2 regions of the Tatumella ptyseos genome follow, and region 2 is predicted to be linked to the other one. Evidence: predicted binding sites of a transcription regulator. Region 2 holds the regulator's gene; the other holds the start of a gene.
The links. Region 2 encodes PhoB, which activates phosphate uptake and scavenging genes when phosphate is short. Its sites were predicted from a motif close to CTGTCATAAAACTGNCNNAT; they were not measured.

Region 1 (8,002 bases), 650 kb from region 2:
GAAGACCGAGAAGTTACGATACGCGGGCACTTAACCTAAAAGTGTGCTTTTACGCGATTGCCCTCTCTTTCGGAGTTCGGCGCAAAGCCCCGCAGCAAATATCAGCGTACACTCTTCTCACTCACCCATAGGGAACCTCTCCCTGTGGGTCCTTCATTAAAAAGAGAGGGCCTATGAAATTTCTATTCCCTGCCAGTGTGGCAGCATTGGCGCTAACCCTTTCGGGCTGTAGCACTTACCACCGATTTGTTGATTATTTTTCCTCTTCTTCCCCAACCCCGACTTATGCTCAGCAAGCAGAACTCGACCAACATATTAAGGGCTGTGAAAAGCAACAGGGTGAAGAGTGCCTGGCTGCAGGGACAATGTATGAACTACGCGGTAGCGATTATTATTCGCAAGCTCTGCGCTATTATCAGTTAGGAACTGGGTTGAAGCAGCCTGCGGCCTATAGTGCATTGGGGCATATGTTTGAAAACGGTTATTCTGTCCCGCAAGATTTAACACGTGCTCGTGAACTCTATCAACAAGGGGCTGAACTGGGCGACGCAACCTCTTACCTCTATTTATCGAACCTTTATCGTTACGGACGAGGCGTTGATAAAAATCAGCTGAAAGCGAGACAGTACGCCAGCCTCGCTTGTAAGAAGGGAAATGTGATGGCGTGTAGTGCCCGCCGTCAGAGTCAATAATTGAGATTTTCGACATGCCCCGCGATACGCTCAAGCGGGGTATCAGGATACCTTATCGAGACGTTCTGTCATCCAGTCAATATCGGACAAACATGCCCCATGGATGTCATAAACGCTTGGGCCTATCTCATTCGGGTACTCGTACTCTTCGAAAGCTTCGAGGTGTTCGAGATCAGCATGCGGGGATAACAATGGAATCAGCCGAGTGAGTGCTTGTCCTTCCAACTGGGTCGCGCCATGATTCAATTTAAAACTATCAGCCGCCCACATTAGATAAGTCTCCCACTCCAAATGGTGAGATCGTGTGGCCTGAGCAATCAAGGTATCATTCTTTTTCATCGTGCTGTCACTGCTCCTTTGTCATATCAACTCTGCTGAAGGACGACTACCTCTTGTCCTCAGCGTCCTTATTTATCCACTCATTAAAATCTATGTAATCCAGGACGGAACGTCAAGGTAAGTAGGGCCACTTGTTAACGCATTAGTGAACCTAAGATGAAAAGTTCATTCGATAAAAGAGTGATGAAAAAATTGCGTAATCAAAGTGAAGAAAAATAACGTAGATGTTTAGACATCCAGATGTTTACACACCCAGCAATAATCAGTACATTGGTTTATTAAGATAATGACAAGCTATAATTCCCACCGTTAAGGCGTACCATGATTGAGATTAAGCATCTGAAAACACTGCAGGCATTAAAGCATACGGGGTCGTTGGCCGCCGCAGCCGCACATCTGCACCAAACTCAGTCAGCACTCTCCCATCAGTTTAGTGACATTGAGCAGCGTTTAGGCTTTAAGCTCTTTATACGTAAAAGTCAGCCACTACGCTTTACTCGGCAGGGTGAAGTATTGTTACAACTCGCGGACAGCGTGCTACCCCAAGTTCATCAAGCGTTGCAGGCCTGCCAAGCCCCTCAACAGACCACTTTACGTATTGCGATAGAGTGCCACAGCTGTATTCAATGGATGACGCCAGCATTAAATAGCTTTCGCGAGCAGTGGCCACAGGTCTCAGTCGAATTCGCATCGGGAGTCACTTTCGACCCTCAACCTGCCTTACAGCAAGGTGAATTAGATCTAGTACTCACCTCCGATATTTTGCCAAAGAGCGGACTGCACTACACACCGTTATTCGATTTTGAAGTCAGACTGGTGGTGGCGGTCGGCCATCCTCTCGCCACCAAAGCAGTCATCTTACCGTCAGATCTGACCGACGAAACACTACTTATCTACCCAGTGCAACGTCAACGTATGGACATCTGGCGTCATTTCCTACAACCTGCTGGCGTAAACCCATCCTTAAAAGCGGTCGATAACACCCTATTACTGATCCAGATGGTCTCTGCCAATATGGGGATTGCCGCATTACCGCACTGGGTTGTTGAAAACGTTGAGCGGCAAAAACTGGTGGTCACTCGCACATTAGATAATGGCATTTGGAGCCGTCTATACGCGGCGACTCGAGAAGGTGAAAATCGTCAACCAGTGTTAGATGCCTTTATTACCCATGCTCAACAACACGCACGTCAATTGCCTTTTGTCAGGGATGCTTCCGGGGCCTTGATCACGGCTTAGTCCATGAGAACAATATTTTAAATATTTTGTAACATTTGTGTGATAGGTCAAAGTTACCGGGCACAATAATCGTTACCCTTGCCGCATGACCACACGAAAGCTTTACTTTCGTGCCCATCCGATTAGGGAGAAGACGATGTTCAATCTTTTTAAACCGGCTGCACATGCCGCGCCACTTGACGATAAGCTTATCGACCCCACCTACCGACGACTGCGTTGGCAGATTTTTATCGGGATATTTTTTGGCTACGCAGCTTACTATTTAGTCAGAAAAAATTTCGCTTTAGCGATTCCTTCGCTGGTTGAACAGGGCTTTAGCCGGGGTGATTTAGGCTTCGCCTTATCAGGGATTTCAATCGCTTACGGTTTCTCGAAATTTATTATGGGCTCGGTCTCTGACCGTTCCAACCCCCGCTATTTTCTCCCCGCAGGATTGATTTTAGCCGCGCTGGTGATGCTGATGATGGGCTTTATTCCATGGGCTACCTCAAGCATTATGGTGATGTTTTTCCTGTTATTTTTATGTGGTTGGTTCCAAGGCATGGGATGGCCGCCTTGTGGTAGGACGATGGTTCACTGGTGGTCACAAAAGGAGCGCGGTGGAATCGTTTCGGTATGGAACTGTGCTCATAACGTAGGCGGCGGCATCCCTCCACTGCTATTTTTACTAGGAATGATGTGGTTTGGTGATTGGAAAGCGGCTTTTTACATGCCTGCATTCTTAGCGATCATCATCGCCTTAATCGCCTTCGCACTGATGCGAGACACCCCGCAGTCCTGTGGATTACCCCCTATCGAAGCCTATAAAAATGATTATCCCCCTAACTACAGTGCTGAGAGTGAAACTGAGCTAACGACTAAGCAAATCTTTAGCCAATATATTCTGCCCAATAAACTCTTGTGGTATATCGCCTTAGCTAACGTGTTCGTCTATTTACTGCGTTATGGGATTCTCGATTGGTCGCCAACTTACTTAAAAGAAGTTAAACATTTCACGTTGGATAAATCGTCCTGGGCCTACTTCTTTTATGAGTATGCAGGGATCCCCGGCACCCTACTTTGCGGATGGGTTTCCGATAAGGTCTTTAAAGGAAACCGTGGGATCACTGGCGTTGTCTTTATGACGCTAGTGACTATTGCCACCATCGTTTACTGGCTAAATCCCGCGGGTAATCCAGCTATCGATATGGCCTGCATGACGGTGATTGGCTTCCTTATTTATGGGCCAGTCATGTTAATCGGCTTACACGCATTAGAGTTAGCCCCGAAAAAAGCGGCAGGAACGGCGGCAGGATTTACCGGCCTCTTCGGCTACTTGGGCGGTTCCGTTGCGGCCAGTGCTATTGTTGGTTACACCGTTGATTTCTTTGGTTGGGACGGTGGCTTCTTGGTGATGATTGCCGGTTCAGTGTTAGCGGTACTTCTGCTACTGCTCACCACGGTGAGTGAGAAGAAACATAAACAAGCCTTGCTGCAAAATGACTAGGGGAAGAGAATGAAATATATATTGACGGGGCTTGCCTTATTCTCCTGCACTATTTTCGCCCAAGCTAACGCGGATAAGCTCGTTATTGCCCATCGCGGGGCCAGTGGCTATCTGCCCGAGCACACTTTACCTGCTAAAGCGATGGCTTACGCACAAGGTGCTGATTATCTCGAACAAGATGTTGTCATGACGCGCGATGATCAACTTGTCGTCCTTCACGACCACTTCTTAGATCGGGTTACCGACGTCGCTAAGCAGTTCCCTAACCGCCATCGTGCAGATGGCCGTTATTATGCGATTGACTTCACTCTAGCGGAAATCAGGCAACTTCACTTCACTGAGGGCTTTCATCTCGAAGGTAAAAAGCAGGTCCAGAATTACCCTGGTCGTTTCCCGATGAGTAGTTCAACCTTCCACGTTCATACCCTTGCGGAAGAACTAGAATTTATTCAGGGGCTTAACCACTCAACAGGAAAAAATATTGGTATTTATACCGAGATAAAATCGCCGTGGTTCCATCGTAAAGAAGGTAAAGATATCAGCAAAGCCGTACTGATGACCTTGAAACAGTATGGCTACACTAAGCGATCTGACAAAGTGTGGTTGCAGTGTTTTGATTACGATGAGCTTCAGCGAATAAAACAGACCCTAGAGCCAGAACTCGGGATGGACTTAAAGCGGGTGCAGTTAATTGCTTATACCAAGGATAATGAGACACAGACACTGCAAGATGGGCAATGGCGTAATTATCATTACGATTGGATGATGACCCCTGCGGGTATCGAGAAATTATCGAAGACAGTAGACGGTATTGGTCCTGATTATCATATGCTCATCGATTCAACATCCACCCCAGGTCATATCCGTTTAACCCCGATGGTCGCTGCGGCCCATCGTTACAAGCTACCTATCCATCCCTATACGGTCCGCGCGGATCAACTGCCTAATTATGTCAGTAATGTTGACGAGTTATACCAGATACTTTACCAACAAGCCGATGTTGCAGGACTGTTTACCGATTTTCCGGATAAGGCTGTCTCCTGGCTAGCCACGCATCCCCTCTCTAACTAACCCTACAAGTAGGCTGCTGAGTACTCAGCAGCCTTTTACTCATCACTCCGCTACGGCAAACAGCTTACGGAGATAATGTGGCACCGCATCTTGTCCATTAGGGCCGATAACAGCGAGTTCCGGTAAAAGGTCTTTCAATCGTTGTTGGCCATTTTCCATAATGCAGCCTTTGCCTGCCATACTCAGCATCTCTTTATCATTCATCCCGTCACCAAAAGCGATACAGTCTTCCAAGCTATATCCTAAGCGGCGAGAAACGCTATCAAGCGCATGACCTTTAGACACCCCACCCGCCATCACTTCTAAGCATATTGGTAATGAGAAACTGACGTTAACCCGATCGCCAAAGCGGGAGACAAGTGCCTCTTCAAGCTGGACCAGACGCTGGTGATCGTTACAGGTGAAGAATACTTTGCTTACGCCCTCAACCGAGAAATCGGCTGGGTTGTAAAGCTGATAACGGAAATCTGATTCCATAAAAAATGAAGCCTCATCACGGCTTTCCCGAGCAATAAACCACTCATCGTCTCGATAGATCTGGGTGAGTATTTCAGGATCGTTATAGCTAAGTGTGATCAACTCTTCCGCTATCGAGCGTTCAAGATTGTGTGCAAACACTAAGTTCCCTTCAGTATCATGCACTCGCGCACCATTCGACGTGATCATATAAGCCTCTATCCCGAGTTTCTCCCGGATCTGTCCCACGTCCACATGGTGGCGACCGGTTGCAAAGACAAAAGAAACGCCTTTTTCGGTGACACGTTGTAATGTTTCCGCAGCAAAGTCAGTCAAGGAGTGCTCTGGTGAGAGCAGCGTCCCATCGAGATCCGAAGCAACAATTTGGTACATGACTACCTCTCAACAATACAGGCTCAAAACCATTTCAAACCTGAAAAATTAACGACTAAAGGTTGAAAAATATTCCGTGATCTTCTGCAAGGCATCTGCACGGATTTCATCTTTTTCAAACAGAATTTCATGGCGAGCACCTTCCATCACCTGTGGATGATCGCCATAACAAGGAAAGCCCGCTAAATTTCTCGCCAACGAGAAACGATCTTGGGCGTGGTTATCGACTACCTGATCCTCACTGGCTTGCAGTAGCAAGATTGGGTGGTGTAATTCTGAAGCGATGCTCTCGATATATCGACCGGTCAGAATCGCCTCACGTACCCAGTGTGTAGTTGGCCCACCAAGTTGTAATTCAGGCTGGTCAGCGTAACAGCGTAAGCTACGTTGATAACGAACCCGACTATGGGTCAGATTATTGATCCCAAAGGGCGTGGCATGCCAGCGGCCTGTCCCAAACGCAAAACCTTCTCGTAAATGCGGGCGTGAGGCCGTCCAATTCAGAATACGCTCTACCACCCATTCTGGCATCGGAAGAATAATGCCGAACATCGGCGCCACTAGCGCAGTTGCCGTGAATAGCGAAGGGTGGCGCTGAGATAAAAGGGTTGCGATAGCCCCCCCCATTGAATGGGCGAGAACAAAGGACTGCTGATAACGACCACCTGATAATTCTAATTCACATAACCGTTCTAAATCATCGACATAATCAGAAAACTGCGCCACGTGTCCTAACTGTGGGTCATCCAGTAGCCGATCTGATAGACCTTGGCCTCGATGATCGATAACAAAAATATCGTAACCACAATTAAACAGGTCCCATACCACCTCAGGGTATTTGCTATAGCTTTCTGAGCGACCTGGCACAATAAAAATGGCTTTCTTGTGCGAGCCCGCAGTCATGCACATATAACGTACTACGATGCCATCTTTACCGACGAATTGACGCTCTTGCCGCTGCCGCCAAAACGATAGCAAAGGACCGGTGACAAACGCAGAAAACGATTTTTCTCGATGCGTCCATTGTGACTGGTGTTTTTTCATTCTTACCGCGAAAAGATCAAATGTAAGCCAAAGGCGACGAATAGCGTTCCAGCGATGCCATCAATCCACTTCGCCAACTTCTGGTATCTAACTTTCACCCAAGGGAGTGAGAAGAGTGTGGCGACCAAACTAAACCAAATCAATGTTTCTGCCACGATTAGCATAAAGATTGCGGTACGTGTCGCACTACTCACATCATCCCCAACAATTAATGAAAAGATACTTCCAAAATAGACGATGGCTTTAGGATTAGAGAGATTCGTTAATAAGCCACGTAAAAAGATATTTTTCTTACGCGAGGTTTTAATTGGGGTGTCTTCTGCGCGGGGCAATTGTGGCTGACGTGCAGACCTGATCATTTGAATCCCCATCCATATCAAGTAAGCTCCCCCCGCCCACAGAATGAGTTGATGTAACCAAGCCATCTGTTTAAGAAGCAGATTCAGGCCGAGCAGGGCAACCGCCGACCAAATAGCGACCGCAAGCGTGATGCCGATTACGCCTTTAAATGCATCACGTCGGGATTGGCTCGCCGCCGTCTGTGAAATAAAGAAAAAATCAGGACCTGGGCTGGCTAAGGCTACGATTTGGACGATAGCAACAGTAATAAAAAGGGATAGCATCAAAGCTCCTTGTTAAGGCGTAGAGGGAGTTATTCATCGTCCAAGTGTTGTTTAATCAATTGCATAAAGGGTCGTCCAAAACGTTCTAATTTACGTTGTCCAATCCCATTTATGCCTAACATTTCTGAGGGTGATATGGGTTGAATCTCAGAAAGTTCAATCAGTGTTGCATCGTTAAATACTACGTAGGGAGGAATATTTTCCTCATCCGCAATCGCCTTACGTAATTTCCGTAATTTAGCAAAGAGCTTTTTATCGTAATGGCTTCCTGACAAACGGCTCATCACCGGACGGGACTTAGTCACAATGATGCGAGGAACCGCCAATTGCAGAGGAGATTCGCTACGTAAGACAGGACGCGCACTTTCTGTCAGTTGTAGTGCAGAGTGCTGACTAATGTTTTGGGTAACCAATCCGAGGTGAATGAGTTGGCGTAATACGCTAACCCAATGTTCGTGACTCTGGTCACGACCAATCGCATAAACCGGTAACTTATCGTGACCGAACTCTTTAATACGCTGATTGGCGGCTCCCCTAAGGACTTCGACGATATACCCCATACCAAATCGTTGGCCGACGCGATAAATGGTCGAAAGCGCTTTTTGTGCATCGACTAAGCCGTCGTAACGACGTGGCGGGTCCAAACAAATATCACAGTT
Region 2 (8,002 bases):
TTGACCGACATTTCGCCAAGGGCTCGCATAATAATATACGCGACGAGTCCACCGATAATATAGGCTAACAGGACACTTGGCCCAGCCATACGAATCGCATCCGCAGACCCATAAAATAAGCCCGTTCCTATCGCCGAACCTAGTGCCATAAAACGGATATGCCGAATACTCAATCCCCGTTTTAGGGTATTTTTTTGTTGCATAATTTTCCGATTCCACAAATAAAAACCACGAGCCTTAGCCCGTGGTTGTTCACTTCAACACTGTTTACTGCGTGGTTTTCACGCTGACAGCCTTGCCCTTCATTCTATCAATGATAGCCGCCACAATAATAACGACTAACACTGGAGGTAACCATGATAAATTTTGTTCGGACAGAGGTAAATGTTGCAGGCTTGCTGGTACGACTGAACTAAAATCACTGGCTTTTAATCCATCGATAATCCCGAATACTAAGCTAACTGCCATCGCAGGTTTGATGATTCGACCCGCTTCTTGCCACCAATTAAGGGTAAAGCTTAGTAGGACTAATACGATACACGGCGGATAAATAGCGGTTAACACGGGTACCGAAATAGCGATCAGATGCGTTAAACCAAGATTTGAAATAATCATGGCAAATACACCAAGGATCACCACCAACGTCTTATAGGACAGTGGGATGTATTGCGCAAAGAACTCAGCACAGGCACAGGTTAGGCCGATTGCAGTCACCATACAGGCAATAAAGATCAGCACTCCCAAGAACAGGCTGCCACCCGCACCGAACGTATGTTGCACATACGCGTGAAGAATTGCTGCACCGTTTGCGGTTTGGCTGATTAAACTCCCGCTGTCTGAACCTAATTTAAACAGTGATAGATAAACCAGTGTCAGTCCCACACCAGCAATTAATCCTGCTAGCACAGTATAGCGCGTCAGTAATTGTGGACTCTCGATACCCCGAGAACGCGCAGCATTCACAATAACAATGCCAAATACCAAGGCCCCTAAGGTGTCCATGGTCAGATAACCATTCACGAAACCATTAGAAAATGCCGCATGCTGATAAACTTCTGTTGCAGGGAGATTATTTCCTGCTGGCCACATTAATGCAGCAATGCCCAGAATCGCTAGCGCAACAATTTTAACCGGAGCCAGGAAATGACCAACAGTATCAAGAAGTTTGCCAGGGAATAGTGAAATCACGATAACGAGGCAGAAATAGATCGCACTGTAGATAGCCAGTGCCATTGAATTCTCACCTACTAGTGGGCCAATCCCCACTTCAAAGGAAACTGTTGCGGTACGAGGCGTCGCAAAGAGTGGGCCAACCGCTAAATAGCAGACCATTGCCAACACAATACCGGCCGCTTTACCGACAGGTGTACTGAGGCTATCCACCCCACCACCGACCCGGGCCAGTGCAATAACGGTCGCAACGGGTAAACCTACTGCTGTAATCAAGAAACCAATAGCGGAAACCCACACATGTTCGCCGGATTGAATACCGACCATTGGAGGGAAAATAATATTACCGGCACCGACAAACAACGCAAAGGTCATAAACCCCAGCGCTAAAATGTCCCTAGTCGTTAAACGTTTCATCATAAATACTCTATGTCGCCCTGTCGTTTATAAAAGTTATAGTTTATTGACGATCACTTTCCCTTCTAAAGGCTTACGCCAGAGGGAATAAAAAGTGAGATGGCGTTGAGCCACAAGCCCCGTCAAGGTCATAAGTAAATCTTTTATAACAAACAAAGGCAACAGAGCAAGTACAAAGCAGGAGGATATTCTAAAAAAGATGGATAAAGCAGTAATTATGCCAAGTCTATTGTGAAACATTTAGAAAATGATATGAGTGTTTTTTGTCCAGATTAACCTAATAGACTGGGAACAGACTCTGCCCCCAGATTTTTAGACTTCCATAGCGTTCCGCCATTTCATGTTCATCATGGCTCAACGAGCGATTAATATTACTAAATCTAATTTACTTTCAGTACTGAAAAGCCTCTACCCCACGCCCCTTTTATCGAGGTGCCGGTTTGATTTTCTCGAAAATCATTACTCGTCATTGAGGATATAGGATTTCGTCAGCTGGAAACTGAATAGCGTTAGATGATGAGGTTGACTCTCAATTCGTAACTTACTGCCATGATGACTTAAGGCATGTTTAACAATCGCTAGGCCTAATCCGCTTCCTCCAGAATGCCGCGATCGTGATCCATCGACACGATAGAAACGTTCGGTCAGTCGAGAGAGGTGTTCAGGCGCTATTCCTGGTCCATTATCACTCACGGTAAATTCAGCACCGGTGGCAATTTTCTGCCAACGGATCGTAATTTCAGTTCCGCTTGGCGTATGGTTGATTGCGTTAAACACGAGATTAGAGAGTGCACTACGTAATTGCTCTTCATTTCCTCGCACCGTTAAGCTTTGATCTACGTCGTAAACCAACTGGTGACGTCCATCGCTAAGTGCGATGGCATCCTGATAAACCTGCTCGAGAAGTCGGGGAATATCGATATGTTGGCGCATCTCATAAGCGGGGGTTGCTTCGATTCTTGAAAGGGTCAGAAGTTGTTTGACCAATTCAGCCATACGATGCGTTTGCGCTTGCATCGAGGCAAGTGCCTTTTGCTGGCTTGCCGGCGGCATTGCCCCCCCTTCAAGCATCTCCAGATAGCCTTGGAGTACAGTGAGTGGGGTTCGTAACTCATGACTGACATTGGCAAAAAAATTTCGACGCATATTTTCGAGTTGATGAATTTGACTCACGTCCCTGCCAACAATCAACCATTGTTGATCGCTATAAGGCATCACTCTGAACTCTACCTGTTGACCATTATTCAAGCTTTGTACTAAGGGATGTGTAAATTGCCGTTGCTGCAAATAGCGCGTGAATTCAGGATAACGTAAGAGGTTTTGAATATTTTGACCATTATCTTCGGGCCAGCGTAATCCAAGTAAGTGTTGTGCTAAGCCGTTGCACCAAAAAATATTCCCCTCTTCCGTGACCAAGACTAGGGCATCAGGAAGTGATTCGGCTCCGCTTCGAAACCGCTGAATTAAGGAACGTAATTCACTGCGCCGGCGCTTGTTGCGCTGTTGCATCAAGAGGAGACCATAGAAGAGCGGTTCCCAACTGCCACGCCCCGATGGTGGAGTCATACTTCGATCCATCCAAAGCCAATGCGAGAGACGTAGAAGTTGCTTAAAATGCCACCCGAGAAGCCCCAAAAGCCCAATGATTATTGCAATGGCGGGTTGATGAAAAAAAAATCCGATGACCGAGGCTACAATAAGAACAAGACATAGCTCAAGCAAAAGTGTTTTGAGTGATAATTTATCAAGCACCGCATCATCCTTTAATAGCGTATCGAAAAACGATAACCTGCGCCGCGTACCGTTTGGATCATTTTTTCATAACCTGAAGCTTCCAGCGCTTTACGTAAGCGTCGTATATGAACATCTACGGTTCGATCTTCCACATAGACGTTTGTCCCCCAGACCTGATTCAATAGATGTTCGCGGGTATAGACTTTTTCGGGATGGGACATAAAGAAGTGTAACAGGCGGTATTCTGTCGGCCCCATATCAACTGGCATTTCACCTACCATCACGCGATGTGAACTCGGGTCTAAAACCAGTCCTTGAATATCAATAACCTCATCTTCAGGCATGGGTGAGGTCCGGCGAATAATCGCTTTGATTCGTGCGATCAACTCTTTTGGGGAAAAAGGCTTAAGCATGTAATCATCGGCTCCGGCATCAAGTCCACGAACGCGATCTTCTTCCTCCCCTTTCGCCGTCAGCATGAGCACGGGGATATCTCGGGTTAAGGCTTCTTTCTTTAGATGCCGAATATAATTAATACCACTGCCACCTGGTAACATCCAATCCAGCAAGATTAAATCTGGCCAAGGCTCTATTAATTGTCGGAGAGCACGATCATAGTCTTCTGCTTCGATTACCTCATAACCATTCTGTTCAAGTACAAAACAAATCATTTCGCGAATGGGGGCTTCATCTTCTACTACTAAGATCCGCTTGGCCATTTTATCTCCAAAATTAACCACTTACTTAGATATGCTCGCCATTATCTGTCAGTTTTATTACAGTTTTATGAATAACGATAGTAACTAATCATCTTCCCTTAATGATTGCAAGTTTGTCCTGAGGTGTTTTTTTGCCTTATCTGTAAAGGCTATACTCCTGCCTTTAAACCTTAAAAAGCGAAGCCTGATGAAAATAGTTCATACCTCAGATTGGCATTTGGGCCAGTTCTTTTATGCTCGAAGTCGTGCAGCAGAACATCAGGCTTTTTTTCACTGGCTGAAGAGGTTAGTCATCGACCAAGAGGTTGATGCCATCATAGTGGCGGGTGATATTTTTGATACAGCCACCCCAGCAAGTTATGCCCGAGAACTCTTAAACCAATTTATTGTGTCCCTGCAAGAAACCGGCTGTCAGCTCTATCTTTTAGCAGGTAACCATGATTCAGTCGCTACGCTCAATGAATCAAGAGAACTCGTTGCCTGCCTTAATACCCATATTATTACGGGTCCGGATGAGCAAGGTGGCTCACCTCTCTTTCCTTTGAAAGAGAGAAACGGGAATATTGCGGCAATTCTCTGTGCCATTCCTTATTTACGCCCGCGTGATATTCAACTGAGCCAAGCCGGACTTTCAGGCAAAGAGAAACAACAAGACCTGTTACAAGCTATCACGCGCTATTATCATGATATTTTCCAGCAAGCCTGTGATTACTCGGCGCAGCATCAGCTTGAAAGCCTACCTATCATTGCAACCGGGCACCTTACTGCACTCGGCGTGACGAAGAGCGATTCTGTTCGCGATATCTACATTGGTTCTTTGGAAGCCTTCCCTGCAAATGCCTTTCCGCCTGCGGATTATATTGCGTTAGGCCATATCCACCGCCCGCAAAATGTTAGCGGCGAGAAACCGATTCGCTATTCGGGTTCACCGATTCCGTTGAGTTTTGACGAACTCGGCTCGTCAAAGAGTATCACCCTAATCACCCTAACAGCTGACCAGCCATTACAGTGGCAAACTGTCGATATTCCCTGTTTTCAACCGATGCGCAGCTTGAAAGGAAGCTTAAGTGAGCTTGCTGATCAGCTAGCAGCTTTAGAAGCGCCGATATCTGGGCAGAAAATCTGGCTTGATATCGAGATCCACCACGAGGAATATCTCAGCGATTTGCAACAACGGGTAGAAAAAATGGCAGAGGGCCTCGCCGTGGAAATTCTCTTACTGCGGCGTAAACGACTTCAGTCCTCGCTAGCGGTTAATATAAAAATGAAAGAAACCTTGAATGAACTTACGCCAGAAGAAGTTTTTCGCCGACGTTTAGCCCAAGAGCCGTTGGACGAGGCGCAATATCACAGCATGCTACAACTGTTCCGAGAAGTCTCAGCCCAGTTAAATGAGGAACAGGGATAAATCATGAAAATATTAACGTTACGCCTTAAAAATTTAAATTCCCTGCGCGGGGAATGGTTTATCGACTTTACCTTACCGCCTTTTAGCGACAATGGATTATTTGCTATTACTGGGGAAACCGGTGCAGGCAAAACCACGTTACTGGATGCAATATGCTTAGCGCTTTATCATCAGACGCCTCGTTTAGGGGCTATTTCCCCTACACAAAATCAGCTTATGACCCGTGGAACCAGCGATTGTTTAGCAGAAGTTGAGTTTGAGATTAAAGGGGAAGTTTGGCGAGCCTTTTGGAGTCAAAATCGAGCAAGAAACGATCATCGTGGTAAGTTACAACCCCCAAAAGTAGAGCTGGCTCGCTGCGCCGATAATAAAATTGTCGCGGATAAAGTGTCGGATAAACTAAAGACAATCGAAACCTTATCTGGCCTCAATTTCCAGCGTTTCACTCGTTCAATGATGCTATCTCAAGGGCAGTTTGCCGCCTTCCTCAACGCTCCCGTCTCCGAACGGGCTGAATTACTTGAAGAACTGACAGGGACGGATATCTATGGGCGTCTGTCACAGCAGGTTTATGAGCGGCATAAGCACTATAAGATCGAGCTCGATCAACTGCAGGCCAAGCTCTCTGGCGTTACGCTACTTAACGATTCGCAGCGTGACGCGTTGTTTCAACAACGTAAAGATTTAGCACAAGAACGTGATGCCTTACATCAACACATTGAACAGCTACACCATGCACTGAATTGGCAACACTATCATCAACAGCTTCTTCAACACGCCACTGATAGCCAGCAGGCGTTAATCACGACGCAACAGCAAGCAGAGGCCGTCGTCCCGCTACGAGACCAACTTGCCGCCTACCAACCTGCAGCGCAACTATTACCCTTTTGGCAAGCCTTGGAGCAATCTACCCATAGCTTAACGGTGACACGTACGCAACAAGCATCGTTACAACAACAGATGGAACAAGAAGAACAGCAATTATTGACCCACTATCAAGCCTGGCAAAATAGCGTTCAAACGGAACAACAATTCCAAGGCTACCATCAGCAGCAACAGCAATTACTGGTGGAACAGATCATCCCCCTTGATGAACGGATTAAACAGTTAGCTCAGCAACAGCTCGAACTCGAACAGCATCAACGTCCCTTGCAACTGACCTATCAGGAGATAGGGCAGCAGTTGGGCTTAATAACGCAACAAGCGGAAACTCTGCAGCAACGTATAGGCGTGATAAAGGATTGGCAAAACCGCTATCCGACGCTCAGTGATTGGGGGCCGGAACTGGGTGGCTGGCAGCGTACAGCCGAGCAGCTGTTGCGAGAGAAAAACGCCCATCAAGCCATGATAAAACAAATTGAACAGCGAAAAAGCACACTGCATTCGCTAAGCCGTGAACGGTCAGGCCAACAGCAACGGATTGATGACGCGCTACACCTGGTTAACGCGAGCGAATCGGCCTTAACTGCATTTCTACACCATCCCCTGGCACAAGAGGAAACGTCGGCTTTCGAGGCCCTAACGCAATGGCACCAACAACAGGGACAATTAACGCCCTGCTATCAACAATTATTACGCTATTCTGAACAGTGGCAAACGCAGACATCCGCTGCTCAGCAGGCGCAACAAGCGCTTACTCATAGCGAACAACAGCTGAGCACTTTGCAACAGCAGCATAACCAGCATACACGGCAGCTGGAAACCGAAACCGCGCACCTCAACGCTTTAGAGAAACTCTGTGTTTTAGAGCAACAGGTTGCAGATTTACAACGTCTGCGCGAAAGTTTGCAAGAAGGCGAGCCTTGTGCGGTGTGTGGTTCAACTTCGCATCCAGGTCACCAAGAAAGCGCGGATAATGTTCCTACCTCCAACCATTTTTCTGCCCGTGATGAGCAGCGAGAAGCGGTCGACAGGATTAAGCAAGTGCTTACCCGCTTGGAGGCTGACTGCCACAATAGTCAGCGTGAGGCACAGCATCAACGTCAGCTACTTGCTCAAGGGGAGGAGCGTATTATCGCCCTACGCTCAACATGGCAACAGGAAACCGCACAACATGGCATTCCTTTGAGTATTGAGAACCGTGAAGAACTAGAGCAGGCTTATGCCCAACAGCAGGATTCTCAGCAGCGTTACCAGCAGGCTCTGGAACAGCAACAGCGTCGTCACGCACAGCGCAATCAACTCGAGAAAACACTTTATCAACATCAACAAAACCTACAGCAGCAACAGCAAGCTGCAGCGTTAACCGACCAGCACTCTCGGTCAGAACAGGAACAACTCGATACGCTAACGCAGCAGGCTCACAGCGCACAGGAAGATTTCCAACAGAAGTTGGAGAGTCTCTTACAACATTTGGCACAGTATCAATTACCGCCGCTACCGATCGCACAACTGACTGAGATCTTAACCGAGTACCAACAAATTTGGCGAACCTATCAAGAACACCAGAAAGAACGCCTCGCTTGTGAAACAGACCTGCATACTTTGACAGAACGGCTGGCATCCCTACAGCGCGAACAGACTCAGCGTGAAATGGAAATCCACCACCGTGAGC

Region 1: the regulator PhoB is predicted to act here: its motif matches at 2,297-2,316, upstream of glpT (glycerol-3-phosphate transporter).

Annotation. Positions count from the first base shown of each region.
Region 1 covers NZ_CP130649.1:243,826-251,827, reverse strand. Annotated here, with positions in the region: gene QJR74_RS01295 (flagellar biosynthesis protein FlhA) at 1-39, shown strand, start outside; gene QJR74_RS01290 (tetratricopeptide repeat protein) at 174-692, shown strand; gene QJR74_RS01285 (hypothetical protein) at 735-1,031, opposite strand; gene metR (HTH-type transcriptional regulator MetR) at 1,353-2,270, shown strand; gene glpT (glycerol-3-phosphate transporter) at 2,407-3,756, shown strand; gene glpQ (glycerophosphodiester phosphodiesterase) at 3,766-4,827, shown strand; gene yigL (sugar/pyridoxal phosphate phosphatase YigL) at 4,870-5,676, opposite strand; gene pldB (lysophospholipase L2) at 5,725-6,720, opposite strand; gene rhtC (threonine export protein RhtC) at 6,723-7,343, opposite strand; gene recQ (ATP-dependent DNA helicase RecQ) at 7,373-8,002, opposite strand, start outside.
Region 2 covers NZ_CP130649.1:890,884-898,885, reverse strand. Annotated here, with positions in the region: gene proY (proline-specific permease ProY) at 1-203, opposite strand, end outside; gene brnQ (branched-chain amino acid transport system II carrier protein) at 268-1,590, opposite strand; gene phoR (phosphate regulon sensor histidine kinase PhoR) at 2,047-3,339, opposite strand; gene phoB (phosphate regulon transcriptional regulator PhoB) at 3,351-4,040, opposite strand; gene sbcD (exonuclease subunit SbcD) at 4,228-5,448, shown strand; gene QJR74_RS04270 (AAA family ATPase) at 5,452-8,002, shown strand, end outside.